DNA from 2 places in the Polaribacter sp. 2405UD43-2 genome. Region 1 is predicted to be linked to the other one. Evidence: riboswitches for the same ligand, from Rfam matches in the RefSeq annotation. Region 1 holds a riboswitch; the other holds the start of a gene.
The links. Region 1 has a riboswitch for cobalamin ahead of ACY2RX_RS11320 (hypothetical protein). Riboswitches for the same ligand answer to the same signal wherever they lie in the genome.
Positions count from the first base shown of each region.

Region 2: linked by a shared signal. The riboswitch ahead of ACY2RX_RS02950 (TonB-dependent receptor plug domain-containing protein) and the one ahead of ACY2RX_RS11320 (hypothetical protein) in region 1 are both predicted to bind cobalamin.

Region 1 covers NZ_JBYVJX010000008.1:10,374-26,841, forward strand. The annotation lists gene ACY2RX_RS11275 (ABC transporter ATP-binding protein) at 1-445, opposite strand, end outside; gene ACY2RX_RS11280 (DUF5687 family protein) at 474-1,940, opposite strand; gene ACY2RX_RS11285 (hypothetical protein) at 2,000-2,677, opposite strand; gene ACY2RX_RS11290 (PadR family transcriptional regulator) at 2,679-3,017, opposite strand; gene trxA (thioredoxin) at 3,155-3,514, opposite strand; gene ACY2RX_RS11300 (prolyl oligopeptidase family serine peptidase) at 3,727-5,883, shown strand; gene ACY2RX_RS11305 (3-oxoacyl-ACP synthase) at 6,077-6,526, opposite strand; gene ACY2RX_RS11310 (NAD(P)/FAD-dependent oxidoreductase) at 6,609-7,715, opposite strand; gene dinB (DNA polymerase IV) at 7,715-8,797, opposite strand; cobalamin riboswitch at 8,978-9,193, shown strand; gene ACY2RX_RS11320 (hypothetical protein) at 9,311-10,381, shown strand; gene ACY2RX_RS11325 (alpha/beta hydrolase family protein) at 10,429-11,274, opposite strand; gene ACY2RX_RS11330 (LysE family transporter) at 11,284-11,895, opposite strand; gene gdhA (NADP-specific glutamate dehydrogenase) at 12,012-13,367, opposite strand; gene pheS (phenylalanine--tRNA ligase subunit alpha) at 13,565-14,584, shown strand; gene ACY2RX_RS11345 (hypothetical protein) at 14,691-15,086, shown strand; gene ACY2RX_RS11350 (Na+/H+ antiporter NhaC family protein) at 15,187-16,468, opposite strand, start outside.
Region 2 covers NZ_JBYVJX010000001.1:597,758-614,225, reverse strand. The annotation lists gene ACY2RX_RS02990 (ATP-binding response regulator) at 1-1,447, shown strand, start outside; gene ACY2RX_RS02985 (GNAT family N-acetyltransferase) at 1,442-1,960, opposite strand; gene lysA (diaminopimelate decarboxylase) at 2,054-3,298, opposite strand; gene ACY2RX_RS02975 (DNA topoisomerase IV subunit B) at 3,568-5,427, shown strand; gene ACY2RX_RS02970 (hypothetical protein) at 5,428-6,159, shown strand; gene ACY2RX_RS02965 (DNA gyrase/topoisomerase IV subunit A) at 6,204-8,918, shown strand; gene ACY2RX_RS02960 (ABC transporter substrate-binding protein) at 9,135-10,268, opposite strand; gene guaC (GMP reductase) at 10,268-11,305, opposite strand; cobalamin riboswitch at 11,397-11,594, shown strand; gene ACY2RX_RS02950 (TonB-dependent receptor plug domain-containing protein) at 11,640-13,475, shown strand; gene ACY2RX_RS02945 (YncE family protein) at 13,479-14,531, shown strand; gene ACY2RX_RS02940 (DUF7935 family protein) at 14,611-15,123, opposite strand; gene ACY2RX_RS02935 (DUF3307 domain-containing protein) at 15,127-15,846, opposite strand; gene ACY2RX_RS02930 (sigma factor-like helix-turn-helix DNA-binding protein) at 15,849-16,463, opposite strand.

The sequences.
Region 1 (16,468 bases):
CCATTAATGCAGCAATAATTCCTGCTTTTTTCTGATTTCCTTTGCTTAAATCTCTTAAGTATTTTTTCTTTCCTAGAATTTCTCCATTAAAAAATTCATCAAATTGCGATAAAAACGATGTTACATCAGCCTTATTCATTCCGCGTAAATCGCCTATAAAATCGAAATATTCTTCGGGTGTTAAATAGCCTATTAAAAAAGATTCATCAATAAAAGACCCTGTAAAATTTTTCCAATCTTCGCTTGTATTTACAACAATATCATTATTGGTAATTGCACCTGTAGTTGGTCCAATTAAATCTAATAAAATATTGAACAATGTTGTTTTTCCTGCACCGTTATTACCTACCAAACCAAAACTTTGTCCTGTAGGAATCTTGATATTTTCAACATTTAAAACTTCTGCTTTTCCGTATTTTTTTGAAATATTATTGATTGTAATCATTGTTTTTTTCTTTAAAGTTTGTGTTGTTTTATGCTTCTTTACCAAAAGCGTTTATCATAACATATTTGTCTTTTATGTATTTTTTTTCGATGAATTTCATAAAATAATTTTTAAAAACCAATCCTAAAATACCCACTAAAGTAACTGCTATAAATCCTGAATTATATCCTACAAATTTGTCGAAAACCCAAAATAATAACATTGGAAACAACATTAATGGAATAATAATTAAAAACTGTGTTGCGCTTGTACCTTGTGTGTTACCAAAACCTCCTTTTGTTAAATCGATTCGTTTTCTGTTAAACGAGCCTGCATACAATAAAAAAAGTGAATTAAAGCCAATATTAAAAATGGCGCCAGCCGTAATCATTAAGAAAATTTTGGTTCCAAAATATAAATATGGAAAACTTAAGAAGTACAAAATTGTTGTCATTGCAACCATTAAAAACCATTTAGATTCTAAAAATTTACGATATCTAAAACTTTGGCTCATTAACATTTTGTAATGTGCACTATCCCAAGCTGGGATAAACTGTCCGTAGTTTAATGCAAAACCCCCTGTTACAAATAACGATGCAAACATTAACCAAGGTAATTTGTCTTTATAGGCATCCATTGTAAAGAAAATCAATCCATAAAAAAGAAATAAGAAAGACATTAAAAAAACGGTTTTGGTTCTTTTGTTTCTCCAAATTAAACGGATGTCGTTCTTTATAAACGGAGCCACATCTCCTAACTTATCTGCCCAAGATAAATCTGCCGAATTTGCTTCTTTTATTTTGGTGGCAACTGCTTCATCTAAATACACTAAGTTGCGTAATTGTTTATAGTTTAACCCATATAAAACCGCTAAAACAACAATGCCTAGTAAAGAATAAACGGGATTTGCGTAAATGGCATCAAAAAAAGCTCCTCCAAAGCCAACAACATCTAGAGTAGTATACTTTTGCAACCCAATTAAACCCAATAAAAGAGTGGCTAAAAAAATGAGTGCTTTGTTATTTTTATTGATTAAAAAATTAAGAAAATTGGCAGATTGAATGATTAAAATCATTGCAAATAACCAACCTAGAACTCCTGTTGTATTGTAGCCTTCTGTAATTAAAACAATTGCAAACGGAATGTAAAAAAACAAGCTTAAAAAATTAAAGATAGAAAAAGCCGATTTTCCTAAAACATAATGTACCAATTTGTTTTTTGGTATGGGTAAAATCAGTAATGGTTTTATGTTCATTACGGGTAATTTTTGCATTAAATACCTAAAAATTAAATCGCCAAAAATAGCAAACAACAAATAAGAGTTTACCAATTGCAATGGGTCTGATTCTGGAAATTCTTTCTTTAAAATGTAATAGCCACCTACACCAATGGCTAAAAAAGAAACAATAAAATACAAGACAAAAAAGCCCATAATTATTTTTAAAGCAATTCCTTTTTGCCAATGAGAAGAACGGAAATATTGTTTCCATTCTAGTTTTAAAAAGTGTGAAATCATATTTGGTTAATTAGTTTGATTGGTAATAAGTAGTTTATAAATAGAAATTGTTACAATTTTTAAGAGATTTTATATTCTGGGTAAGTTTCTTGTAATAATTCTTCTGCTTTTTTTGGGATAACTTCTAAAGAAACATATAACAAAATACAAATCGCCATTAAAAAAAGACTCATTAAAATTGTTTTATAATCTCCTGTAAAATTAAAGTTGAATGAATGAAAAGGATAGGTAGCAATAATTGCAGAATTTGCTCCTCCTTGATTAAATAAAAGATCTTCTAACATCCATTTTTTTTCTTTTCTTTTTATCTTTTTTTGAAGTTGTACTAATTTAAAAAAAGCAAAAATAGCGGTTATAAAAAATAGCGTAAATATTAGATAGTTACCAAAAGGATATTGTATAAGATAATAGAATAAATAAAAGATTCCAATTGTTAAAATAATTTTTGGGAGCTCAAACCATTCTTTGGCAAATCTCCATAATATGTTAACATACTTTTTACTCATCTGTTTTTGCTTAGCTTCTACAACATTCATAAAACCAAAAACACCAAATTTTTTAAAAGATTTATTACGAGCTTCAATAAATGATAAATCAGGCTGTGCCTGCCAAATTTGTTCTATATCGTTGGCTAAATGATCTACCAATTCTGTTTGTACATCATAATGTTCTACATAATGTTTTCTGGTAAACTTGTAGAGTTCTTGTATTTGATTTTGGGTTAGTGTGTTTTCCATCTTACTCCAAACTAAATTTAGGGTCTACCAAATGCTGCATCGTTTTTAAAAATTCTTGCATTTCTTCTAATTTATTAGCGGTTTCTTTAGTGCCACTTTCGGTAAGTTTGTAATATTTTCTAAGACGATTTCCAACTTTTGCAACTTCTACATCTAACAAACCATCTGCTTCTAATTTATGCAATGCAGGATACAAGGCACCTTCAGTAATTTTTAATTCTCCTTTGGTGAGTTCTTTTACTTTTTGAGTAATTTCATAGCCATACATTTTAGTATTAGTTTCTAATAATTTTAAAATAATGGTTTGCAAAGAACCTTTGTATAATTTCTGATTTCCCATAAAACAAATATATGCATAATTTTTTTATGCATAAAATTCTTATGTATTAATTCTTAAAAAATCCTGAGATTATTCTTCTCAGGATTTTTTAACTCAATATAATAAGGATTCCCTTTTTCAAGGGAATGACAAAATAATTATTTTGTCACCTTTAAAACATCCGCAATAATACGTTCTAGTTCTGCTTTAGGTAAAGCTCCATTTGCCATTTGCGGATCTCCTTCTGCAGGACAAAACAACATAGATGGTATACTTCTAATACCAAATGCAGCAGACAATTCTTGTTCTGCTTCTGTATCTATTTTATAAATGTCAATTTTGTCTCCATATTCTTCTGAAAGCTGTTCTAAAATTGGCGCTAGCATTTTACAAGGGCCACACCAATCTGCATAAAAATCTATTAATGCAGGTCTTTTTCCTTCAAACTTCCACTCTTTATTTTTTTCGTAATTAAAAACCTTTTCTAAAAAGGTTGCTTTTGTTAAGTTTTCTGTCATAATAATCTATTTTTCTCAACCTTGTTGAGATTTCATTAATTTGTCTTTCCTAGAAATCGGGAATCTAATTTTTATTGTTTTTTTAATACTAAAAAAGTTGCACAAAAATAGTCGTTTTTATTCCTATAAATTACAAACTGTTAAAATCGTCTTAAAATGAAGATTTTTTATCCATTTTCTGCTAACTTTGAGCAATCACTAATACAATCAAAATGAAGAAATTAATCATTCCTATCTTATGCGCAAGTGCAATTTTTGTGTCTTGTAAAGAAGAAATTAAACAAAGAAATATTGACGTGAAATACCCTGAAACTGCTAAAATAGCTGTTGTAGATACATTATTTGGAACAGCTGTTACCGATAATTATCGTTGGTTAGAAGACGATAGAAGCAAAGAAACCGAAGCTTGGGTAAAAGCAGAAAACGAAGTTACATTCGATTATTTAAGTAAGATTCCGTACAGAGAACAACTAAAAAATAGGTTGTCTGAACTTTGGAATTACGAAAAAGTAGGTACTCCTTTTAAAGAAGGAGATTACACGTATTTTTATAAAAACAACGGATTGCAAAATCAATACGTTGTTTACAGACAAAAAGAGGGTGGTGAACCAGAAATATTTTTAGACCCAAATACGTTTTCTGAAGACGGAACAACTTCTTTAGGTTCTTTAAGTTTTTCTAAAGATGGAAAAACTGCAGCCTATGCAATCTCTGAAGGTGGTTCTGATTGGAGAAAAATTATTATAATGGATGCTGAGTCTAGAACGATTAAAGAAGATACTTTGATAGATGTTAAATTCTCAGGAATCTCTTGGTACAAAAACGAAGGTTTTTACTATTCTAGTTACGATAAACCCAAAGGAAGTGAATTGTCTGCCAAAACAGATCAACACAAATTGTATTATCATAAATTAGGAACTTCACAAAAAGAAGATCCTGTTATTTTTGGCGGAATTCCATCAGAAAAACATAGATATGTTAGTGGTTATTTAACAGAAGATAATAGATATTTACTTGTTTCGGCATCTGTTTCTACATCTGGAAATAAATTATTTATCAAAGATTTAAGCAAACCAAATAGCAAATTGGTAACCGTTTTAGATAATGTTAAAAGCGATACTTATGTAATAGATAATAGAGGAAGCAAACTTTATTTAGTTACCAATTTAAATGCTCCAAATAAAAAAATTGTAACGGTAGATGCTACGAATCCAACTCCAGAAAACTGGAAAGACTTTATACCAGAAACAGAAAATGTGTTATCGCCATCTACAGGTGCTGGTTATTTCTTTACTGAATATATGGTAGATGCTGTTTCTAAAGTGTTACAATACGACTTTGATGGAAAACTAATTAGAGAAATAAAACTACCAGGTGTTGGTTCTTCTGGAGGTTTTGGTGGAAAAACAGCTGCAAAAGAGTTGTATTTTTCATTTACAAACTACAACACTCCAAATTCTTATTATAAATTCGATCCAAAAACTGGAACTTACGAATCTTACTGGAAACCTTCAATTGCTTTTAATTCTGATGATTATGAAAGTAAACAAGTTTTTTACAATTCTAAAGATGGTACCAAAGTTCCGATGATTATTACTCATAAAAAAGGAATTGAATTAAACGGAAAAAACCCAACTATTTTATATGGTTATGGCGGATTCAATATTAGTTTAACACCAAGTTTTAGTATTGCCAACGCAGTTTGGATGGAACAAGGTGGAATTTACGCAGTACCAAATTTGCGTGGTGGTGGAGAATATGGTAAAAAATGGCACGATGCTGGAACGCAGATGAAAAAGCAAAATGTATTTGACGATTTTATTGCAGCTGCGGAATATTTAATTGCTAAAAACTATACATCTTCAGATTATTTAGCAATTCGTGGAGGTTCTAACGGAGGTTTGTTAGTTGGAGCAACAATGACGCAAAGACCCGATTTAATGAAAGTTGCTTTACCAGCAGTTGGTGTTTTAGATATGTTGCGTTATCATACATTTACTGCAGGTGCAGGTTGGGCTTATGATTATGGAACCGCAAACGACAGCAAAGAAATGTTCGAATATTTAAAAGGATATTCGCCAGTACACAATGTAAAAGAAGGTGTTTCTTATCCTGCAACAATGGTAACTACAGGTGATCATGATGACAGAGTTGTACCAGCACATAGTTTTAAATTTGCCGCAGAACTGCAAGACAAACAAGCAGGAAATAATCCAACTTTAATTAGAATAGAAACCAATGCAGGCCATGGAGCAGGAACTCCTGTTGCTAAAACCATTGAGCAATATGCAGATATTTTTGGGTTTACTCTTTTTAATATGGGATTTGACCAATTACCAAATCCGCCAAAAGCGAAAATTAAGAGTTAACTCTTAAAAAACAATTATAAAAACCGATGCAAAAGTGTCGGTTTTTTATTGGGCGTTACCTTGCAAAAAAAATTATCAACTAAAAACAAACAGAAACCTTACTTTTGTTAAGTGCTAGAAGAAAAATATATCGTTTCAATACACAAAAAACAATCTTTACTAACGACGAATATAAAACATTAGTGAAACCTATTTAAACAACTTGTTTTATTTTAATTGGACTTCCATTAAAAGTAATTACATCATTTTCTTGTTTTCCTAACAATAATTTTCCAATAGGTGAAGAAACAGAAATTGCAAAATAAGTATTGTTTTTAACTGTAATTTGTCCTGCAGAAATTGATAAAAAATAATTAGCTTTATCTGTATAAATAAGACTTCCTAAATGTGCGTTTTTTGCTGTTTTAAAACCATTTATTTTAGCCAATGTTTCTTTCATTTGTGCAATTCCTAACAGTTGTTGTCCTGCTTTTTCCATTTCTAATTGCAACATTGCTCTACCTGTTTCGTGTTTATCGCCAGCAGAACTTTTGGTTTCAGATTGTAGTGCTTTTTGGTTCGAATTAATAATTTCTTCGACTGTTTGCAAACGTTTGTTAACATAAGCAAGACATTGCTTGTAAAGTTCTTCTTTTGTATTCATTTTTTAAATTCTTGACACTGCTAATTTAATAAGCAATCTATTTAAAAAATGATGAGATTGCTTCGTTCCTCGCAATGACGCTCTATACCAAATCTACCAATTCTTTACCAACCAAACTACCAATGGCAACACCCATTCCGCCTAAACGAACTCCACAAAAAACATTGTTAGAGAGTTGTTTTACAATTGCTTTTTTCTGATTTCCTACACCCATAATTCCACTCCATCTATAATCAATTTTAAAATTGATGTTGGGTAAAATTGTGGTTTTTAAAAGCTCTTCTAATTTGTTTTGAATAATTTTGGTTTGTCCAAATTCTGAGGTTTCTTCACCTTTAAAATCGAGATTTCTACCACCGCCAAACAAAATTCTATTATCAATATTTCTAAAATAATAAAAGCCTTTATCTAAATGAAAAGTTCCTTTTACGTGCAAATTTTTTATGGGTTTTGTAATTAAAACTTGTGCTCTTGCTGGTTGTACATTTTCTTCTAAAAGCTGATTTGTAAATCCGTTTGTAGCAATCAATAATTTATTGGTTGTAAAATTAAGTTGATTGGTTTTAATTTCAACTTTATTTTGGGTTTCTTCAAAACTTTTTACAATAATATTATTTAGAATTTTAATTCCTTTTTGTTGCGCTTTTTTTAATAATTGGAAAGCCATTTTTCCTGTATCAATTTGTCCTTCAAAATTATTAGTAATGTAGTTTTTATACACATTTTTAAATCCAAAAAAATTATCATCAACCGTAAATACATCCGACTTAAAAAGAGGTTTTAATAATTTATTTATATTGTCTTTTTTTACTAAACATTGGTTAAAAAAGGATTTATCTTTAAACAATTCAAAACCATTGTTTTGTTGAAAATCAATAGTTGCATCGCCTAAATTTTTACGAAGTAATTGTAATCCTTCCCAACGTTTTTTTACTAATTGATAAACTTCTTCTTCTGTATGCGTTTCTAAATCATTAATCAATTCAGATAAACTGCCAAAGCAAGCAAAACCTGCGTTTTTTGTACTGGCTCCTTGTGGTAACATTCCTTTTTCTACAACTAAAATTTTTGCTTTTGAATGCTTTTTTTTGAGTTCTAAAGCACAATTTAAACCCACAATTCCGCTACCAACAATTGTAAAATCGATGTTTGTAAACCATTCTTTAAGTTCCCAATAACTATAATTCATTAAAAATCAAACTTTAATTGCACCCAAACAGGTTCTTTTTTTTCTGTGTTTAAATTTGAGAAAGATAATCCTAATAATCGCACAGAGTTTTTTAATTTTTCTTGGTACAACAATTCTTTTACAACTGGAAAAAAGGTAGTTTTTTTTTGCATAAAATATCCAACTGTTCTGCTTCGGGTTTGTTGTGTAAAATCGGAATATTTAATTTTTAAGGTAATTGTTTTTCCTTTTGTGTTCGATTTTAACAGTCGTTTTTCAAGTTCGTCAGCAATTTTGTCTAACTTTTCTATCATAAAAATTTCTGAAGAAATGTTTTCGAAAAAAGTACGTTCTGCTGCAATCGATTTTCGAATTCTATTCGGTTTTACTTTGCTATTATGAATTCCGCGAACAATATTGTAATAATGTTTACCCGATTTTCCAAAAAGATTTGTTAATTCTTCTAATGATTTTTTCTTTAAATCGTTTCCAACAAATATGCCTAAATTATACATTTTAGCTGCTGTTACTTTACCAACGCCATAAAATTTATTTACGGGTAATTCTTCTAAAAACGGTATCACCTCTTCTGGATTTACCGTTTTTTGGCCATTTGGTTTGTTTATATCAGAAGCAACTTTTGCAATAAATTTGTTAATCGAAATTCCTGCGGAAGCTCGCAAACCTGTTGTATCAAAAATTTTTTGACGAATTTCTTGGGCAATTAAACTTGCAGACGGATTTCCTTTTTTGTTTTCGGTAACATCTAAATACGCTTCGTCTAAAGAAAGTGGTTCTACTAAATCTGTGTATTCGTAAAAAATTTCTCTAATTTTAGTTGTAATTTCTTTATAACGAGAAAAATCTGTTTTTACAAAAATTAAATGCGGGCATTTCTGTTTTGCTAACATTCCGCTCATAGCAGATTTTACACCAAATTTTCTAGCTTCATAACTGGCTGCCGAAATTACACCACGTTTTCCACCACCTCCAACAGCAATTGCTTTTCCTTTTAACTCAGGATTGTCCAATTGCGCCACAGAAGCATAATATGCATCCATATCTATGTGAATAATTTTTCTATACTGTTTATAAAATTCCACTTTAGTGTAAATCTAAAAAGTTTCTTATATCAACTCAATTGTAATAATTGTATCTATTTTAAACTTTTGAGGTTCTTTAACCTTTAATAAAAAGGCAGTTAAAGGTATGCATTTTTCTTAAAGTAATCTTATCAATAAAAAGTAAAATTCATCTTTTATTATACTAAAAAAGAATTTACTTTTGCACGGTAAAGTTTTGGTTTTTTAGAATGTTTTATTCAAAAAAATTAAAAGGGAATCAGGTAGTTTTTAAGAATAAAAAGCCTGAGCTGTACCCGCAACTGTAAGCTAAGTCTGTAAAGATGTTTGTTAAATCTTACACCACTGTCTGTTTTTTAGATGGGAAGGTTTTAACAAAACGCAAGCCAGGAGACCTGCCAATACTTATATGCGTTTTTTTAGCTTTCGGGATAAAAGTTAATAAAGGATTTTTTCATACTTCAACCTGTTTTTAAATCAATTAAATAGTTGTTGTGTGTTATATATTTTGAAACAATTTTAATAAACTATATAATGAAAAATTATGTGTCTAAGCTAGTTTTAGTTAGCTTACTAATGGTGCTATCTTGCTCCAAAAAAACAGAAGAAACTCCTGTATATGATAATGCTTTTGTATTGTCTTTAAAAAGTGATGGAACTTCTATTAGTTATCTTAATGACAAAAAAGAAATTACTTTAAACGTTTTTAAATCTCTAGACAAAAGAAGTACTTCTTTTTCTAGTTTTAAAGATAAGTTATTTGTGATAAGTCAAAAAGGTCCAAATTTCGTTTCTCAATTAAACCTAGAAACTTTAGAAGTAGAAAATGTTGTTACAAAATCTAAAGTTAGCTCACCCTCTTATTTAAAAATGTATTCTAATACAGATGGATTAATAATTAGTACTGGTGGTAGAGGAAGAAGAAAAACTTACAATCTTTCAAAAATTAACATTACTAATGGCGTAGAAGAAAAGCTAGAAGGTTTTTCTGATAAAATACTCTATAATAATTCGGCTTTATTATTAGATAACAATAATGTTTTAGTGGCAGATGCTAAGGAACTAAAAGCTTTTAACATAGTAACCAAAAAAGTAAAAAAATTACTAACGTTTACTGAAAATATTTCTGGTGTTGTAAAAGATGAAGCTGGTGCTATTTGGGTGGCAACAGAAAAAAGAACAGAGAAAGCTGCTTTTACAAAATTAAATGCAAATTATACTATAAACAAAGTAGTAGAGATTAAAGACCCTAAAATAAACCTTTATAAAAACAGTATTTTAACATTAAATTCTTCAAGTAATAATGCTTTTTGGGCAGAATCTTCTTCTGGTAAAGTTTATACTTTTAATACCCAAACTGAAACCATCCAAGAATTTGCAACACCAAATACAAATGGTATTGCTATTACAACAATTGTTAAAGAAAACCCAATAACAAAACAAGTTTATGTTATTGGATTAAAAGATTTTTTAAGTGCAGAGAATAGTATTTTAACCGTCTACAAAAAAGATAAAACTTTAGAAAAAACAGTTGAAAAAGTAGGAGAATCGCCTATAGATATTTATTTTTCTAGCAAATGGTTTGCTACCAAAAAAATAAAGTAAAAACAATGATATAATCCCAATAATTTGTTTTATTGGGATTATTTTTTCTATTTATTTTTTAAAAATTTAGTACAAATTTGAGTTACTTTTTCTAACTCTTTAGAAAGTAATTTTTCTTTCCAAGGATGAGAAGTATTAAAAACGTGATTGGCATTTTTAATAATTTTAAATTCACTTTTTGGGTTCCATTTTTTGAGACTTTCTGCTTCTTTAATAAATACAGAAGTGTCCTTATCTCCGTGAATTATAAGTTGTGGAATTTCTAAATTTTCTGTAGCTTTTTTAATATTTAATCGATTTTCATTTTTAATAAAATCTAAATAAAACTGATAATAATGAGGCATTTCTTGATGAGTTCTGCCGTTTTTTACATAATAAACACCTTTTTCTTTCCAAGATTCAAATCTTTCATTTTTTGGAAATCTACTTTTATAATCCGAAACTCCAGCCAATGTAATAACCTTTTTAATACGAGAATCTTCATTCGATTTTAGCAACACAATTCCTCCTCCTCTACTATGACCCATTAGCGAAATTGCGTCTAAATTAACTTCTTTTTTAAAATTAGGATTTGTAGAAATCCAATCTATTACAGATTCTAAATCATCCAATTCTTTGGTATAATTATTATTTCCAAAAGCCTCTAAATCAGGAAAATCTATAGGTTGTTTAACTGTTCCGCCATTATGTGAAAAATTAAATTTGATAAAGAAAAAACCTGCTTCTGCAAAACTTTTTGCCATTAAGTTCCAAGCTCCCCAATCTTTAAAACCTTTGTATCCGTGGCAAAAAACAACCATTGGTTTTTGTTGATGCGCTTCTTTGTAAAAAACATCAACCAAAATTGGTTTTTGATGTTTTCCATCAACAATACTATTTTTAAGTATTTTCATTAATAATCATTATACTACAAATTTAATAAAAGTAAATAAAGCAAAGCTAGCTGTTATAAAACTTAAAACTAAATTGATGTTGTTGGTTAGATTTCCTGTTTTTTGTTGAATTTTATGCGCATATTTTCCATACAAAAACAAAATGTAAAAAGTGCCAATTACGGAGCCACAGATAAATAAAAGCATTGAGTTTGTGTTAAAATCCATTAAATTATAATTAGTAAGAAAAGCTATGATTCCGCAAAAGAAAGGAATAGCAAACATATTTAGTGAGGATAAAACAACGCCAGTAAAAAAAGAATTTTTCTTTTTATTATTAAGTTTAATCTGTTTTTTTTCTTTCTTATTTTGATGATAAAAAAACACAGATAAAAAGAATAAAACCACAATTCCTGCTTTTTCTAAAAAGGTTATTAACATTGGGTTATTTGCAATGTATTTTGTTAAATAAACAGAAATATAAGCTTGAAAAAGAACAATTAATAGAGCGCCAAATATAAAGTAATTGAACTCTTTTTTCTCTCCTTTAAGTCTTATTTTTAAAGCGGTCATATTTAACACACTTGGAGGTGTGTAACCTAAAAAAGAAAACAGCAATCCTAAGAAAAAAATTGAAATCATTTGCCTAGTTTTCTATTTAGGTCGAAATCAATTCTTTAAAATTACTATTTATTTATAAATAAAAAAACGCATCAATAATGATGCGTTTTAAGAATATAACTTTTAAAAATATAAGTCTAAATAACTCCTTGAGCTAACATTGCGTCTGCAACTTTTACAAAACCTGCAATATTTGCTCCTCTAACATAATCTATAGAACCATCATCATTTTTACCATATTCTACACATGAACTATGAATATCTTCCATAATTACTTTTAGTTTAGCATCTACCTCTTTACGAGTCCAACTTAAACGTAAAGAATTCTGACTCATTTCTAAACCAGAAGTTGCTACACCACCTGCATTAGACGCTTTTCCTGGTGCAAATAAAATACCTGCTTCTTGAAAAGTGTGCATTGCCTCTGGTGTAGAAGGCATATTTGCTCCTTCAGAAACACAAATACAACCATTATCTATTAATGTTTTTGCTTCATCTCCATTTAACTCATTTTGAGTTGCACAAGGTAAAGCAATATCACATTTTACAGACCAAGGTCTTTCTCCTTTTACAAATTTTGCTGATGGATATTTTTCTACATATTCGCTAATTCTACCTCTTCTGTTATTTTTTAAATCCATAACAAAAGCTAACTTTTCTGTATCTATACCATCTTCATCATAAATATATCCTCCAGAATCAGAAAGCGTTACTACTTTAGCACCTAATTCTATAGATTTTTCTGCAGCATATTGCGCAACGTTTCCAGATCCAGAAATTACAATAGTTTTTCCGCTAAAAGAATCTCCTTTAGTTTGCAGCATATTTTGTGCAAAATACACAGTACCATAACCTGTAGCTTCTGGTCTAATTAAAGAACCACCCCAAGAAGAACCTTTACCTGTTAGAACTCCTGTAAATGTGTTGTTTAATTTTTTGTACATACCAAACATAAAACCAATTTCTCTTGCTCCAACTCCAATATCTCCAGCTGGAACATCAGTATTATGACCAATATGTCTGAATAACTCTGTCATAAAAGCGTGACAAAAACGCATAATTTCGTTGTCTGATTTTCCTTTTGGGTCAAAATCAGAACCACCTTTTCCTCCACCCATAGGTAAAGTTGTTAGCGAGTTTTTAAATACTTGTTCAAAAGCTAAGAATTTTAAAATACTTGCATTTACTGTTGGATGAAAACGTAAACCACCTTTATAAGGACCAATTGCAGAATTCATTTGAATTCTATAACCTCTGTTTACTTGAATTTCTCCTTTATCATCAACCCAAGAAACTCTAAAAGAAATTAATCTTTCTGGCTCTACCATTCTTAACAAGATATTTTTACCGTTATAAATATCGTGTTGAATAATGTATGGAATTACAGTTTCTGCTACTTCTTGTACAGCCTGTAAAAATTCTGGTTCATGATTATTTCGTTGTTTTACCAACTCCATGAATCCATCAATTTTAGATTTGATATTTTTCTCCATCTTTTTTTATGAGATTAATAAAAATTTAACGGCGCAAAGATAGTTAATTTTCAATATGATAATATAAAAACTTTTCTATATTTTTTTCAAAAAAGCCTTATTTCAATCGATTTCGATAGCCATATATGTTTTCTTTAAAATTGCAAACTAAAAATGCTTAAAAAAGATTAAATTTGCAGCCTAATTTATCCTTGAAAATGTTAGATAAAGTAAAAGAATTGATTGGTGAAGTAAAAGCTTTTAATGCAACTTCTAAAGAAGAAGTAGAAGCTTTTAGAATTAAATATTTAGGTAGCAAAGGTTTATTAAAAGGCTTATTTGCAGAATTTAAAAATGTTGATGCAGCAATGCGTAAAGATTTTGGACAAGCCTTAAATAATTTAAAAAAATCTGCTGAAGGCAAAGTTGCAGAATTAAACGATACTTTAGAAAATGCTGTTGAAGAAAAAGGTGTTTATGGAGATTTAACTAGACCTGCAGAACCTATTAATTTAGGTTCACGTCATCCAATATCATTGGTAAAAAACCAAATTATTGACGTTTTTAATAGAATTGGTTTTACGGTTTCTGAAGGTCCTGAAATTGAAGATGATTGGCATAATTTTACGGCATTAAACTTGCCTGAATATCATCCTGCAAGAGATATGCAAGACACGTTTTTTATTGAGCAAGACCCAGATATTTTATTGCGTACTCATACATCTTCTGTACAGGTACGTTATATGGAAGAAAACAAACCACCCATTAGAACTATTTCTCCTGGTAGAGTTTTTAGAAATGAAGATATTTCTGCACGCGCACACTGTATTTTTCATCAAGTAGAAGGTTTGTATATAGATACTGATGTTTCTTTTGCCGATTTAAAACAGACTCTTTTATACTTTACAAAAGAAATGTTTGGGAAATCTAAAATACGTTTACGTCCTTCTTATTTTCCGTTTACAGAGCCAAGTGCAGAAGTTGATATTTATTGGGGATTAGAAACAGAAACCGATTACAGAATTACCAAAGGTACAGGTTGGTTAGAAATTATGGGTTGTGGAATGGTAGATCCAAACGTTCTTAAAAATGCCAATATTGATCCAACTAAATATTCTGGTTATGCTTTTGGAATGGGAATTGAACGTATTGCAATGTTGCTATATCAAATACCAGATATTAGAATGTTTTATGAGAATGATAAACGTTTCTTGGAGCAGTTTAAATCTGTGATTTAAAAATAAGTTACAAAGCCACAGAGTTACAAAGTTAGTAGCTTACCCAAATTTTAATACTTTGCAACTCTGAAACTTTGTTTCTTTGCCACTTTTTCACAATACACTAATGAAAAAAGACATCCAAATACCAGAAGTAACTGATGTAGAAATAGCTGTTGTTTATGAATATAATGATATTTATAAAACTGATGATTGGAATGTGTATATCATCAACAATAAAAACATTGATTTAGAAATGATTGTAATTGTTTCTCAAGGTTTTTCTAAAACAAAAACCACTTCTTTATTGCGTAAAAAATTAGATAAATTACCTGCTAATTCATTTGCTAAAGTTGAGTTAATTCAACCTGAATTATTTAAACTCAATAATCGTTTTCAAGTAACTTTTTTTGAAGGAAATACTTTGTACGAAAAAACATTTATTTTTAAAGAAAACTCTATAAAAGAAGGTGCTTTAAGAATGATTGATGAAATTAAAAAACGTGGAGTTTTAGCCAAATAAAAGCTATTTTTTATTTCGACGAAAGGAAAAAACATCACTTATAAAAAAGATTTCTCAATCGCTTAAAAAAGCTCATTTCGAAAAGACATTCTTACTGAACTTATCCAAAGTATCCAAAAACCAAATACAATAATGTTGTAATTATACCACCAACTAAAGCATAAGGTAATTGTGTTTTTACGTGGTCTATATGATCGCTTGCTGATGCCATAGAAGAAATAATTGATGTGTCTGAAATTGGCGAACAATGATCTCCAAAAATACCTCCTCCTAAAGTGGCAGCCACAACAATTGTTACATCTGCATTGTGAATATTTGCCATCGGAATTGCTATAGCCAACATTATTGCAAATGTTCCCCAAGAAGTTCCTGTAGAGAATGCAATAAATGAACTGATTATAAAAACAACTGCTGGCAACAATTCTGGCGATAACCAATCTTTTGTAGCATTGGCAACATAAACTCCTGTTTCTAATTCTTTACAAGCATTACCAATTGCAAACGCCAATAACATTAATAAAGCTAATGGCATTAACTCACTAATTCCTTTTAAGGTTAAGTTTACGGCTTCTTTTGGCTTCATAATTCCTTGAACAAAATATAAAAGCATTGCTACTAAAATTGCAGTAATTACTGCATATAAAACGGATGAAGACCCAGAACCTTCGCCAATTGCTTGTTGTAGATGATCTAATGTAGATGTGTATTCTTTTACATTATTCCATCCTGTGTAAATTAGGTTTATGGGCATCATACACACCATTACTAAAAGCGGCACAATCATATTATATGCTTTCGCTTTAACACCTTCTTTTGGCGGATAAGAAGTAATCTCGTCAGAAACCATTGGTTTTGCATTAGGGTTCATTAAAGCACCTGTTTCTTTGGTTCTTTTTTCTGCTTTTTTCATTGGTCCGAAATCTTTCTTAGATAAAATCACAACAAAAACCAACAAGATTGCTAATAATGGATAAAAATTGTAAAAAATAGATTTTAACAAAAGCGGTAGGGGTTTTTCAATTCCTTGAGTTAACAATAACCCCATAATAAAAGCACCCCAAGCGTTAAAAGGTATTAATATAGATGATGGCGCTGAACTTGAATCTGCAATATAAGCGAGTTTTTCGCGCGGAATTCCTAATTTATCAAAAATGGGTCTGTATAAAGTTCCTACTGTTAAAGAACTAATACTTGTTTCTACAAACAACAACAACCCAGTAAAAGTTGCTAAAACCTGTACCATTATTCTACTGTAGCCAGATTTTTTATTTTCAAACTTTTCTAACCTTTTATTTAAAATATTGATAAAACCCTCTACACCTCTAGAATATTGAATAAAAATTAACAAGGCGCCAACCAAAGCACTAAACATAATAGTTCTT
Region 2 (16,468 bases), on a different contig from region 1:
TGGTAAATTTGTAAAAAAAGAATTTGTTATCAATCAATCAGTTTATAATTCTTGTCCTTTTTTAGAAGGAACTTTAGAGGCGCTTACACTAAAAAAATCTTTCCTTTTAGAAGGTATGCTTATTGTTTCTGATGCATCTGAATTTAATGTTGATATAGAACTTTTTAAAGATGATAGTTTTATTGATATTTTAATTCATAATAGAACCAATGTTTACAAGTTTGTAGACCAACTCAATCAGAATAGAAACGATATTTTCTTTATAAAAAGAGAGCTTGCAGAAAAAAATAAAGAGTTGGCAAGGCTAAGAAAAGTGGCTGATAAAGCGAATGAAGAAAAATCACGTTTTTTAGCAATTATGAGTCACGAAATTAGAAATCCTTTAAATTCTATTTTAGGATATGCAGAAATAATTTCTGAAGAAAAACTGAATAAAAATGTTGCTAAATACATTAAAAATTTATTATCTGCAGGTAAAAATTTAAAAGTAATTGTTGATGATATTTTAGATTTATCGAGAATAGAAGCTGGTAAATTAGTTTTAGTTTCTGAGCAAATATCTATTAAAGAAATTATACAAAACTGTAAAAATGATTTTCAACATCAACAGCATAATAAAGATGTTAAATTGGTTTTTAAAGTATCAAAAAAAATCCCAGAATTTGTGTTGGGTGATAGCGTACGAATTCATCAAATTCTATCTAATTTAATTAGCAATGCTATTAAATTTACAGAAAAAGGAATTATTAAAACGGAAGTAAAAGTAGTTTTAGAAAATGAAAAAAATATAAATTTCCTTTTTAGTATTTCAGATTCAGGAAGAGGTATGTCTGAAGAACAGACTGTCAAAATTTTTGAGGAATATCAGCAAAATCAATTAAATGATCAAAGAATAAAAAGAGGTGCAGGTTTAGGATTATCTATTGTAAATAGACTTGTAAGAGCGATGAAAGGCACTATTTCTGTTGAAAGTAAATTAAATATAGGAAGCATTTTTTATGTAGAAATTCCGTTTCAAAAAGTTGAGGTTTCTAAAGAAAAATCAACAAAGAAAATTGCTGAAAATTTAAAGAATAATCTTTCTAATAAACAGATATTAGTGGCAGATGATGATGTATTAAATCAAACAATTGTTAAACATTTTTTGACTAAAGAAAATGCTAATGTAACCATTGTTAAAGATGGTTTAGAGGCTTTGTCTAAAATAGAATCTTCTACTTTTGATGTAATTTTATTGGATATAAATATGCCAAATATGACAGGTGAAGAATTAATACAAAATGTAAATTCTTTTCAAAAAAAGAATAAAAATACACCTGTGTTAGCATTAACAGCAAATACAACAAAACAAGATATAGAAAGATATATTCGTTTAGGTTTTTCGGGCGTTATTTCTAAGCCATTTACTTCAGAAGAATTTTTAAAAACGATTCATTCAGTTTTATAATTGGTCAATTACTTTTTCGAAAGCCAATCTTTTTGCGTTGTAATTGGTGTAAATAATTCCACAATATTGGTAACCTAATTTCTTAATAAGTGCTTGCATTCCAAGATTATCTTTATGGGTATCAATCTTTAAACTCTGTATGTTTTTTTCTTTTAATTGTTGATGAAATTCATTAAACATAAAAGTTGCCAAACCTAGTTTTCTATACTCTTTTTTAATTGCCATTCTGTGGATAACTCCGTATTTTTTAGCTTCGTCAATAATCCAATTTCCATCAATAATTTTATAGGTTGGTTCTGAGTTTGTGGTAAACATAGCAGTTGCTATCACTTGGTTTTTATCACTTAAAACCACATAACTTTCTTTGTTTTTTATATCGTTTTCAATTTGTGTTGCATTCGGATATCCGTTTTGCCATTGATCAATTTTTAAAGATGCAAGTAATTCTTTTGCATCCTCAATAATTTCCATTATTGATGAAATATCACTTAAAGTAGAAAGTCTAATTTTCATTTTTTTATAAAAAGTAAATGTAAAAAAAATACTCACTAAAATCTGATTTTTAAAATCATTTTCTAGTGAGTACACATTTAATAAACAAAGTTTTTATGCAGAAACTGTTTCTTTTTTAGCTTTTTTATTTGACTTAAAATCTACAATTTCTTGATTGTGTAAAATATCTTCTATAGTTTGTCTTTTTCTAATTAAGTAATCTTTACCTTGATGTAGCATTACTTCTGCAGGCAAATATCTCGAATTATAGTTGGATGCCATCGAGAAACAGTAAGCACCAGCATTGTGAAAACATAAAATATCTTCTTCAGAAATTTCTGAAATTCTTCTGTTAGAGCCAAACGTATCAGTTTCACAAATATAACCCACCACAGAGTAGTATCTGTCTCTTCCTTCCGGATTAGAAATATTTGTAATATGATGATAAGAATCATACATCATTGGTCTTACCAAATGATTAAATCCTGAATCTACGTGCGCAAATACAGTAGATGTTGTTTGTTTTACCACATTTACTTTTGCTAAAAATACACCAGCTTCAGAAACCAAGAATTTACCAGGTTCAAACATTAGGGTGATGTCTTTTCCGTACTCAACACAAAACTCATTGAATCTTTCAGATAATTGTAAACCTAATTGCTCGATATCTGTAGAAATATCTCCTTCTTTATAAGGTACTTTAAATCCGCTTCCAAAGTCGATAAAGTCTATATTATCAAATTGTTTAGCTACATCAAACAAAATTTCTGTGGCACGTAAAAAAGTATCAATATCTAAAATATCAGAACCTGTGTGCATATGAATTCCGTTAATATTCATACCTGTATTTTCTACAACTCTTTTAATGTGAGGTACTTGGTGTATTGATATTCCGAATTTAGAATCGATATGACCAACTGAGATTTTAGAATTTCCACCCGCCATAATATGCGGATTGATACGAACACAAACAGGAATTTCTGGATGCTTTTGTCCGAAAAGTTCTAAAATAGAAAGGTTATCAATATTTATTTGAACTCCTAATTTTGCCACTTCCTCAATCTCTTTTAAAGAAACTCCGTTAGGTGTATAAATTATTTTTTTAGGATTTATTCCTGTTGTTAAACATAATTGCACTTCTTGATAAGAAACCGTGTCTAAACCCGCACCTAAATTTTTAAAAAACTTTAAAATATTGATGTTAGATAGTGCTTTTACAGCGTAGTTTAACTTCAAATTTTTAACACTATTAAAAGCATTTGTTAATCTGTTGTATTGCGATTCTATTTTATCGGTATCATAAACATATAAAGGACTTCCGTATTGAGTTGCTAAGGCTATAAGTTGTGTTCTTTCCACTTTTTTTTAATTTATATCAGGTTTCAAAAGTAAGTAAATTGTTGAATATCTTATGATTTGTTTAAAAATATAACATATTGTTTTTTTTTGTAATTTTTTCTTTTTTTGTAATAGGTTTTGCGTTGCAAATTGAGAGTAAAATTCATAAAATAATAACTCGTTTAACCGTTGAAATCCTGTTGATAACTAATTTATAAAGGCATTTTATTTTACCTTGTTAAATCCTATTTTAGCAAGTGCTTCAAACCTAACCACAGTAAGGATTTTTTATGAGTAAAGAAACTAAATATACAGAAGATAATATTCGTTCATTAGACTGGAAAGAGCATATTAGAATGCGACCAGGAATGTACATTGGTAAGTTAGGCGATGGTTCTTCTGCAGATGACGGAATTTATATTTTAGTAAAAGAAGTTTTAGACAATTCTATTGATGAATATGTGATGGGAGCAGGAAAAACCATCGAAATTTCTATTCAAGGAAGTAAAGTTACAGTTAGAGATTATGGACGTGGAATTCCTTTAGGCAAAGTAGTTGACGTGGTTTCTAAGATGAATACTGGTGGAAAATACGACTCTAAAGCTTTTAAAAAATCGGTAGGTTTAAATGGAGTGGGTACAAAAGCGGTAAATGCACTTTCATCATTTTTTAGAGTAGAATCTTCTAGAGAAGGCAAGTCAGCATCCGCTGAATTCAGTCAAGGAAATTTAGAAAATCAAGAATTTTTAGAAGAAACATCTCGTAGAAAAGGAACCAAAGTATCCTTTATACCTGACGAAACTATTTTTAAAAAGTACAAATTCAGAAATGAATATGTAGCAAAAATGCTAAAAAATTATGTGTATTTAAATCCTGGATTAACCATCATTTTTAATGGCGAAAAATTCTTTTCAGAAAACGGATTGAAAGATTTATTGGAAGATAATAACAATCAAGATGATATGTTGTATCCAATAATTCACCTAAAAGGCGATGATATTGAGGTTGCAATTACGCATAGTAAAACACAATATTCAGAAGAATATCATTCGTTTGTAAACGGACAACATACCACACAAGGAGGAACACATCAATCTGCGTTTAGAGAAGCCATTGTTAAAACAATTAGAGATTTCTTTGGTAAGAATTTTGAAGCTTCAGATGTGCGTAAATCTATCATTTCTGCAATAGCAATTAAGGTGATGGAACCTGTTTTTGAAAGTCAGACAAAAACAAAATTGGGTTCTACAGAAATGGGAGGTGGTTTACCAACCGTAAGAACGTATATTAATGATTTTGTTAAAACTAAACTCGATAATTTTTTACACAGAAATGCTGATATTGCAGAGAAGCTTTTAAAGAAAATTGTACAAGCAGAAAAAGAACGAAAAGAACTTTCTGGAATTAGAAAATTAGCCAGAGATAGAGCTAAAAAAGCTAGTTTACATAACAAAAAATTACGTGATTGTAGAATTCATTTGGGTGATATTAAAAAAGAAAATTATCTTGAAACTACCTTGTTTATAACAGAGGGAGATTCTGCTTCTGGTTCTATCACAAAATCTAGAAATGTAAATACACAAGCAGTTTTTAGTTTAAAAGGAAAGCCACTAAATTCTTACGGATTAAGTAAGAAAATAGTCTATGAAAATGAAGAATTTAACCTATTACAAGCAGCTTTAAATATAGAAGATGGTCTAGAAGATTTACGTTATAATAACATTGTAATTGCAACTGATGCCGATGTTGATGGGATGCACATTAGACTATTATTAATTACATTCTTTTTGCAGTTTTTTCCAGAGTTGATTAAAGAAGGACATTTATATATTTTGGAAACTCCATTGTTTAGAGTTCGAAATAAAAAAGAAACTTTTTACTGTTATTCTGATGAAGAAAAACGTGAAGCCATAGAAAAATTAAGGGGAAAACCAGAAATAACACGTTTTAAAGGTTTGGGTGAAATATCTCCCAATGAGTTTGTACATTTTATAGGTGATGACATTCGTTTAGATCCTGTAATGTTAGACAAAGAAATGTCTATTGAGCAAATGTTGCAATTCTATATGGGAAAAAATACACCAGATAGACAGAAGTTTATCATAGAGAATTTAAAAGTTGAGTTAGATTATGTTGAGGAGGAAGTTTAGATGAGAAATTTAAATTTAGATGAAATATCAGAAAAAATTTCAGATTATTCTTCAGATATAAGATATTCTGACAGAAATCATTTGACAATAAAAATCACACAGTTTTTTAATTTTTTGAATGGACAACCTATTTCTAAAAGAGTTTTAGAAAGAATAACTGAAGATTTTATAGATTTAAAAACTAAAATTGGAGAGACCAAAAATAATATATCTTCAATTTCACAGAGAAAATTTTCAGAAAGTTTAAATACAAGAGAGTTACAAGGAGCTTTTTCTTTTTTTGAGTTAAATGAAAAATTTAGTATTGAACAAAAATATTCTAATCATTATATAGAGTTACCAAGAGATTGGTATAGAGTAGGAGGAGGTTTTGATAACTATCAAGAATATTTCTATACTTATTTTTTTGAACCTTTTATAGAATTAATTGAGTGGTATTTCAGTGAAGCTAAAGTGAAAAAAGAGTATGATTATTTTTCAAGAGAAGAAATAAGTAATTTTGATGAAAGTTATGAAAAGCTTCAACTTCAAATTCAAAGGTTAGAGTTTGGTCAAGACTTTATTTTTCAAGAAGCAGAGGAAATCAAAGAACTAATTAATGGATTAAATAAGAAAAATTGGATAGAATTAGTAAAAGGAAAATTTAATGATATGATTTTAGGTAAAATAATATCGATTGAAAATGCAAAACTTTTAATAAAAACTATTACTGGAGAAGAAATAGAATTATAAACAAACAAGCTAAATTTCCCTTTTGGGGAATTAAAAGGGGCTAAATGAGTGAAGAAATAAACGAAAACGAACACGAAGAAGAATTAGATAATCTTCAAGAAGAAAATACAGAAACCATAACCAAAGTTACAGGAATGTACAAAGAATGGTTTTTAGATTATGCTTCTTATGTAATTTTAGAAAGAGCAGTTCCGTCTTTAGAAGATGGCTTAAAACCTGTGCAGCGTAGAATTATGCATTCTATGAAAGACTTAGATGATGGTCGCTATAACAAAGTAGCAAATATTGTAGGTCATACTATGCAATATCATCCTCATGGAGATGCTTCTATTGCAGATGCAATGGTGCAAATTGGTCAGAAAGAATTACTGATTGATATGCAAGGAAACTGGGGAAATATTCTTACAGGTGACAGAGCTGCAGCTTCACGTTATATAGAAGCTAGATTATCGAAGTTCGCACTTGACGTTGTTTTTAATCCGAAAACTACAGAATGGAAACTTTCTTATGATGGACGTAGAAAAGAACCAATAGATTTACCCGTAAAATTTCCACTATTGTTAGCACAAGGAGCAGAAGGAATTGCAGTGGGTTTATCAACAAAAATATTACCCCACAATTTTAATGAATTGATTGATGCTTCTATTAAATATTTAAAAGGAAGAAGTTTTAAAATTGTACCAGATTTTTTAACAGGAGGAATCGCAGATTTTACCAATTATAATGATGGAAAACGTGGAGGAAAAGTACGTGTTCGTGCAAAAATTTCTCAGTTAGATAAAAAGACGTTAGTTATTAATGAAATTCCGTTTTCTACCACAACTTCTTCTTTAATAGATAGCATTCTAAAAGCAAATGATAAAGGAAAAATCAAAATAAAAAAGATTGAAGATAATACAGCTGCAAATGTAGAAATATTAGTGCATTTGCCACCCAATGTATCGCCAGATAAATCTATTGATGCTTTGTATGCATTTACCAATTGCGAAACTTCAATTTCGCCATTATGCTGTACAATTAAAGACAACAAACCTGTTTTTTTAGGAGTTTCTGAGTTGTTAAAACACTCTACAGATTTAACGGTTGAGTTGTTAAAAAGAGAGTTGGAAATTCAGTTAAATGAATTAGAAGAACAATGGCATTTTTCATCATTAGAACGCATTTTTATAGAGAATAGAATTTATAGAGATATTGAAGAAGAAGAAACTTGGGAAGGTGTAATAGAAGCAATTGATAAAGGTTTACAGCCTCATATTAAACATTTAAAAAGAGCAATTACAGAAGAAGATATTGTACGTTTAACGGAAATTCGTATCAAGAAAATATCAAAATTTGATATTGATAAAGCCAAACAATATATAGAAAGTTTAGAAGATAAAATTGCTGTAGTTAAAAATCATTTGGCAAATTTAATAGACTTTTCAATCGATTATTTTAAAAGCCTAAAAACAAAATACGGAAAAGGAAAAGAGCGTAAAACTGAAATCAGAATTTTTGATGATATTGTGGCATCAAAAGTAGCAATGAACAACGCAAAACTGTATGTAAATAGAGAAGAAGGTTTTATAGGAACTTCTTTGCGAAGAGACGAATTTGTTTGTGATTGCTCTGATATTGATGATATTATCGTCTTTAGAAAAGATGGTAAAATGATGGTGACTAAAATCGACTCTAAAACTTTTGTAGGTAAAGATATTATACACGTTGCAGTCTTTAAAAAGAAAGATAAAAGAACGGTTTATAACTTTATGTATAAAGATGGTGCAAGAGGTCCAAGTTATATGAAACGTTTTAATGTTACTTCTGTAACGCGCGATAAAGAATACGATTTAACAAACGGAAGCAAAGGTTCTAAAGTGTTGTATTTTACAGCAAACCCAAATGGAGAAGCAGAAGTTGTTACTATTAATTTAAGAGCAGTTGGTAGCATTAAAAAACTAAAATGGGATATCGATTTTGCAGATTTAGGTGTAAAAGGACGTGGAGTTCGCGGAAACACAATTACTAAATATGCTATAAAAAGTATCGATTTTAAAGCCGCAGGTGTATCAACTTTAAAACCGCGTAAAATTTGGTTTGATGATGCTGTACAACGTTTAAATGTAGATGAAAGAGGCGATTTGTTAGGCGAATTTAGAGCCGAAGATAAATTGTTGATTGTTACTCAAAAAGGAAAAGCGAAAGCTGTAAGTCCTGATTTGGCAATGCATTTTGATGACGATATGATTGTCTTAGAAAAATGGAAACCTAAGAAACCCATTTCTGCCATTTATTACGATGGCGAAAAAGAACGTTATTATATCAAACGTTTTTTAATTGAAACCGCAGACAAAGAAGAAACATTTATTTCTGAACACGCAAAATCTAAATTAGAAATTGTTGCTACAGATTACAGACCTGTAGCAGAAATTGTTTTTTCGAAACGAAGTATAGAAAATCAAGAGGTTAATTTAGAAGAATTTATTGCGGTAAAAGGGATTAAAGCACAAGGAAATCAGTTAACTACAGAGAAAATTCGTCAAGTAAATTTATTAGAACCTTTGCCTTTTGATGAGCCAGAAAAACCTGTTACTGAAGAGTTAGAAGTTATAGATGAAGAAATAATAGAAGAAACTTTACCAATTGATATGCCAACAATTAAAAATGTATCTGGGTTAGAAGTACCAAATAAAGAGGATAAAAAACAAGCACTTTTAAAGAAAGCTATCAAAAAGAAAAAAGAAAGCACAGATGATGATACGCAACAAAAGTTGTTTTAATAGGGGTTTTATTGATAATGAAAGTTAAAGTGATTTTTAATCCTAAAATTTAAGGAATAAAAATTTCTTTTTCTAAACTTGGAGATTCTTCAGTATTTTGTCTTTATTTAAAAGAAAATTACATTGAACTCACGTAAATAATATTCAATTTTTTTATGATTATTGTAAAATTTTAGGAGAGAAGTCAAGATGACTTCGATAAAAAATCAAATAAAATTATTGCATCTTTTCAAAAAATGTCATTTTATAATCTGTTAACAAATCAGGGTTTGTAATTTTAATCAAATCTTTTAAAACCAAATCGGGTCTTGTAGGTGCTAATTCGTAATAAATGACACCGCCAGTTTTTCCTTTTTTGGTTGATGGCGTGTAGATATTATCATCTTCAAAAGCCTTGAATTTTTTATATAATTGATTGCTTTTTAGTAATTGTTCTTTAGATGAAAAATAACCAGGAGCAATCCAAAAATCGGCATTTGCGCCTTTATCAAAAACACTTTCAAAACTTAAAGACAAACTTCCTTTTCCTTTAGAGTCTTTCCAAAGATAATTTAGATTTGCATCTTTTAAAAAAGTAGCCACAAAACTATCTCCTGCAGGTAAATTCCAAATATCTTTGCTCATAATTGCGCCCGATAAAATTGTGGGTTTTTTAGTTGATTTTAAAGCAATTTGTTTCGCTTTTAGATAATTGTTTTCTATCACTTTAAAAATACTATCTGCTTGTTTTTCTTTATCAAACAAAACTCCAAAAAATTTAATCCATTCTGCTCTTCCTAGTGGAGTTTCTTCTAGCCAATCTCCGTTATAAATTACATTGATCCCTGCTTTTTTTATGGTAGTTAAAGATTTATCTGCAGAAGAAACACTATAACCCACAACTAATTCTGGTTGCAAATCCAATAAAATTTCTGTGTTTAAAGAAGATTCTTTGCCAATCTCTTTAATTTTACCAGCATCAATTAACGCTCTTGTTTTTTCTGAGGATATATATTTTGCATAAGGAAAACCAACAATAGCAGTTTCTTTATTTAACAATTCTACCATTGGAATATGAGTTGTTGAGGTTACTACAATTTTTTGAATTGGAACTTGAATAGCTCCTTTTTTAACTGTTTTGCTATTTGCGTTTTTTTCATCAATAATATATTCAAAAACTTCTTTAGAATTTTTATAAGCAGATTTTATGATTAGTTTTTTTGTTCCATTATCATCAATAATATCAAAGCCTTTAGCGTATTTAATTGCAGTTGCTATTTTTATTTTTTTATCAATTTTAGGATTTTCTTTTTTACAAGAGAATGAAATTATAAAAAAGAGTAAGGCTGTAAATACGTGTAATTTTTTCATTAAGAATAAACTTGATTTTCTTGTTCTAAAACTCTGATAAAAGTAGTTCTTTTGGTTAAACTTTTTAATTTACTTGCGCCAACATAAGTGCAGGTAGATCTAATTCCGCCTAAAATATCTGTGAGCGTGTTTTCTACATTTCCTCTATAAGGAATCTCTACAGTTTTACCTTCTGATGCTCTATAATTTGCAACGCCGCCTACGTGTTTATTCATAGCTGTTTCAGAACTCATACCGTAAAATATTTTAAATTTCTCTCCGTTTTTATCAATCAAATCACCACCACTTTCATTGTGTCCTGCTAACATACCACCCAACATTACAAAATCTGCGCTGCCACCAAAAGCTTTGGCAATATCGCCAGGAGTTTTACAACCTCCATCAGAAATAATATGACCACCAATTCCGTGAGCAGCATCTGCACATTCTATAATTGCGGATAGCTGAGGATAGCCAACTCCTGTTTTAACTCTTGTGGTACAAACAGAACCAGGACCAATACCAACTTTTACAATATCTGCGCCAGCTAATAAAAGTTCTTCAACCATTTCTCCTGTAACAACATTGCCAGCAATAATTACTTTATTAGGATGATTTTTACGCATTTTCTTTACAAAATTTACAAAATGTTCTGAATATCCGTTTGCAACATCAATACAAATAAAATTGATTTGTGGAAATTCTGATAAAATTTGCTTTACTTTTTCAGAATCTTCTTTTCCTGTGCCTGTACTAACAGCAATATTTTGTAAAACTTTATCTGAAAAATTACTAGCAAATTCTTTCCAATCTTTAAGAGAATAATGCTTGTGTATTGCTGTAAATAAATTATGTTTGGCTAAGGTTTTTGCCATTTTAAAAGTACCAACTGTATCCATATTTGCTGCCATTATTGGTATCCCTTTCCAAGTAACATTGCTATGCAAAAAAGTAAACTCTCTTTCTAAGGTAACTTGCGAGCGTGATTTTAATGTAGAACGTTTTGGGCGAATCATTACATCTTTAAAACCTAATTTTAGTTCATTTTCAATTCTCATAAATGTTGATATAATTAAAGTTTAAAGATATTAAATTTGAACACGATTTTATTAGATTGTTAATAAGATTGCATATATATTTGCATAGATTTTGGTTTTGATGTAGAAATTTTTTTGCATCAAATTAAAAGGGAATCTAGTTAAAATCTAGAACTGTTCCCGCAACTGTAAGTTTATGCTGAATTTGTTTCAGTACCTTAATTTAAGGAAGTTATTTATTCTTATGCCACTGATAATATAGTTTATTGGGAAGGCGAATAACTTAAAAACAAGTCAGGAAACCTGCCAATTTTATAATGATTTAAAAACTTTCGGGATAAAGGTTTGTTATATTATGAAGAAAAAAACATTTCTTGCTTTTAGTTTTACAATTTGCATTTGCAATTTCTTATTTGCTCAGAAAGATACAACTGTAGTAAAGTTAAATGAAATAACCTTATCCATTTCTAAAGTAAAAGATTTTTCTAAAGGATATAGCACTAAGTTAATTTCCGATAGTTTACTGCAAAGAAATATTAAATCGTTAACAGAGGTTTTACGTTTTAATTCGTTTATTTATTTTAAAGAACAGGGGTTGGGTATGGTTTCTTCTCCTTCTTTTAGAGGAACTAGTGCTTCTCATACAGCAGTAATTTGGAATGGTATTAACATCAATTCTCAATTAAATGGTCAGACAGATTTTAATGCTTTGGCGGTAAATTCTTACAATAGTATTGTTGTAAGAAGTGGTGGAGGTAGCGTTTTATTTGGTAGTGGAGCAATTGGTGGTACTGTACATTTAAATAACACTATTCGTTTTATTGATGTTGTTAAGCACAAACTTTTATTAAAATATGGTATCTATAATACAAGACATTTTGGGTATAGTTTTAGCAAATCAGACAAAAAAAAATATTTAAAAATTGGCGTTGGTTTTAATGCTTCTGATAATGATTATAAGTATTTAAATACGAATCTTTTTAACGAAAACGGCGAGTTTAAAAACACTAATTACGATATTATTTTTGGATATAAATTAAATGCTAAAAATCAAATTAAATTATATTCTAATTCTTTTTATTCTGATAGAAATTTATCTAGAACCTTAAATGCTCCTTCTAATGATGCCTATAAAGATATAAGTTTAAAAAACGTATTAGAATGGAATCATTCTTTTTCATACAAAGAATCTATCACTACAAAAGTGGGTTTTTTATATGATCAATATAAATATTTTGATGATAATAAAAACAAAAAGATTTTTTCAAAAGGAGTTTCTAATAGAAAAATTTTAAAACTAGAGTATAATAATTTAGTCTCTAATTCTATACAAATTAATGGAGTTGTAGGCGCAGAAATAGTGAAAGCAAATGGTACTAGTTTTAATCATCATCAAAGAAATATATTAACATCTGCATTCTCTTTAAATCATAAATTAAATAAAAATTTAAGTTATGGTTTACAAGTAAGAAAAGATTTTTTAAATGATTTTAATTCTCCTTTTTTATACTCTTTTGCGTTAGAACAAAAGCTTTCTAAAAATTATATACTTTCTTTTAATACTTCTAAAAACTTTAGAATTCCAACTTTTAATGATTTGTATTGGCAGCCTGGAGGCAATAAAGATTTACAACCAGAAGAATCTTATCAATTAGAAATTGGAAACAAATTTAATGTAAAGAAAATAGCATTTCAAATAAACTTTTTTATCATCAAATCGAAAGATTTAATACAATGGAATCCTAATAGTTCTGGACTTTGGAGTCCTGAAAATATATCAAAAACAGAAAATAAAGGAATCGAATTTACTACAAAATATAGCTTTAATTATCTGAATCATTTTTTCGATTTCAATTTAAATTATTCATATACAAATGCTAAGGATTTAGAAAATAAGCAGCAATTATTTTATGTGCCAAAGCATAGAGCAAATTTTTTAATCAATTATAATTTTGGTAATATTTCTATGTATTATCAGCAATTATTTAATGATAAAGTACGTTTTTTAGTCGATACAATACCTAGTTATACTGTAGCAAATTGGGGTTTAAATTATCAGATTCCTAATCTAAAAATAAAAACAACTATTGGTTTTGCTATTGGTAATTTATTCAATTTTAACTATCAAAACACTTTGAGCAGACCTATGCCTGGAAGAAATAATCAATTAATATTAAACATAAATTTTTAAAAAATGAACATCAAAAAAACAATTTTTTTAGTAGCACTATCAGGAGTTTTATTTTCTTCTTGTAGTAAAGACGACCAATTGCCTAAAGGCGATTATGATAACGGAATTTTAGTATCTAATGAAGGTGCTTTTAGTGGAGGTACAGGAACCGTTAATTTTATTTCTGACAATTATGCTACAGAAGAGGCAAAAGTATATAATAAGGTGAACAAAGAAAATATAGGAACCATACTTCAATCTATTGGGTTTAATGGTGATGATGCCTATTTAATATCAAATGTTGGAAATAAAATTTCTATTGCAAATAGATATACAATGAAAAAAATTACTGAAATTTCATCAAAATTAAACAACCCTAGATATATGGCTTTTGCAAACGGAAAAGGTTTTGTAACTAACTGGGGTGCAGGAGGTAATAAAACGGATGATTTTATTGCGGTAATTGATTTAAAAACAAATACAGTTTCTTCTACAATTGCTGTTGCTGAAGGACCAGAACAGATTATTGCTAAAGGCAATTTTTTGTATGTTTCTCATAAAGGAGGTTGGGGTGCTGGTAATTCTATTACTGTAATTGATGCAACTAAAAAAACGATTGTAAAAACGATTAAGGTAGGAGATATACCTGATGAAATGGCTTTTGATACTAGTGGAAATTTATTAGTTTCTTGCGAAGGAAAGGCTGCATCAAAATGGAACCCAAATGAAGTTTTAGGAAGCTTAGTAAAAGTTAATACAATTTCGAATAAAGTTTCTTCTACTATTAATTTTGCTTCAGGTTTTCACCCAAATGTAATGACTGTTTATAACGGAGCAATTTATATTTCTACAGGTACAGGAGTTTACAAAATGTCTGAAAGTGCCAATACAGTTCCTGCATCTGCAATTATTACCACTCCTGTTGGAGGTATGTCTGTAAAAGGAAATAAAGTATATGTTACAGATGTTAAAAATTTTAAAACAAATGGAACTTTAAAGATTTTTGATGTTACTACAAAAAAAGAGTTAAAAGAATTTACTGTTGGTTTAATTCCAAGAAAAATATACTTTAATTAACAATTTTTATTTCCCCCGAAATTTATGAGTTTTTACTCATAATTAGAAAGCCTTCTTTTAATTAAGAAGGTTTTTTTATTTATAATAATTTTTTTACTTCATTTTTAATAAAGCTAGTTGCAGTTTCTGTGGGTGGTAATGTTTTAGCGTAGTCTATTAAAACATTTTCTCTTAAATCATTTGCAAATTTAGCGTTTTTGGCAACTTGTTTTAACTTCTTAATTATGGCACTTTTTGCGGCAACAATTGCCGTCCAAGAAGCATTAGAAATATAAATTTGTTGTACTAAATTATGCTCAAACTCTTGTTCTATATTGGCAATTAAGAGTTGTAAATAATCGTTAGTATTGTCAGAAATTGGTTTTATTCTCACCAACATTTTTATAGGATTTATACGCTCGCAAAACAATAACATTCGTTCATAAGCTTGTAATTTAATAGGCAAAGAATCTTTCTTTTTTGCGGCTAATAATTCTAATTTTTTTTCTGAGTTTTGTTGTTTTAAAAATCCATTAAACATAGAGTAGGCAACAAAACCTGTTACAACAGCAGGTAAAATATAGGCAATACTTTCTAAAATTTTATCTTCCATAAACTATAATAACTTTAAGAAATGCAAATATAAAACTCCCAATAATATGGCAAAGCCAAAACTTAATAAAGTACCAATTAAAATATATTCTGTAAGCTTTCTGTCTTTAGATGAAGTTAAATCGCCAAATCTAAAAACCGATTTTGCAGCCAATAAAAAACCGATAGCTTCCCAATGATTTGTAATGACAAAAGTAAACACAAACAAACGTTCTAAAATACCAATATAACGTCCTGCTTTTGCTAAAGAATCATCGTTTTCTTTCTTACTTTCAGGATTCCATTGTGTAATAATTATTTTAATTAAAATGGCTGATACAAATACTACTAATAGTAAAAATATTACTAAAAGTAAATTTTTATCTGTGATTATTTTTTCTGATAATAATGAAAAATCTTCATAAAACGAAGTTGCCAAGACCAACATTAAAATGTGTAAAATTTGATCTATAAAAAACCAAACTCTTTTTGTTTTTTTCTTTTGTAGGTAGAGTTTTAAAACATCAATTATATAATGCGAAGAAATAATCAACAAAAATGCGAACCCATATTCTTGTAAATTAAATTGAAAAATAATTAAAAATAACAGTGCGTGAATACCAATGTGCAAATATAATTTTACAGATTTTGCTTTCTTTTCTTCTTTGTTTTTCACCCATTTTTCTGGTTGAAAAACAAAATCTCCTAAAATATGAGCTAATAAAAATTTTAAGAATAATAACATATTTATAGCTGTGTTTTTTGTTCAATTAGTTTTCTAAAGCGTTTTTCTAACTTCATAATTTGTTCAAAACCAGCACGTTTTTGGCGTTCACTAACTCTACCTTGTGTAATACCTAAAATTTTTGCAATTTCTTTTTGTGTCGCATTTTTTTCTTCTAATGAAATTTTAAATACTTCTGCCGAGTTTTTTGTCCAAGAATCTATAGTTAACAAAGCTAAATCAAAGGCTATATTTAATTCATCATCAATTTCTTGCCAAGGTGTTTTTATAGCTAAAGTTTGCTTCTTTAAATAATTATCAAAAGCAAAACCAGAGTTTACAAAAGCCTCTCCATTAGATGCTGTAATTTCTAAAGCATTGTATTCTTTTTTGCCAATTCCAATTCCAATTCTAACATCAATACCTTCTATTCTTTTTAAATTAGATTTTAATTTTAAAGCTCCATAAAATGCTTCTTCAAAATTTTCTATTTCTAATTGAAAACTATCACCTCTATAAATTTGCCAAAATTTTGGAGATTCACCAAAAGTAATTAAGGTTTCTTTAAGTGCTTTTAGCCAAAAATTACCTTTATTTCTTCTCGAATCTATAATATCACCTGTTAAAATGCTTGTCATTCAAT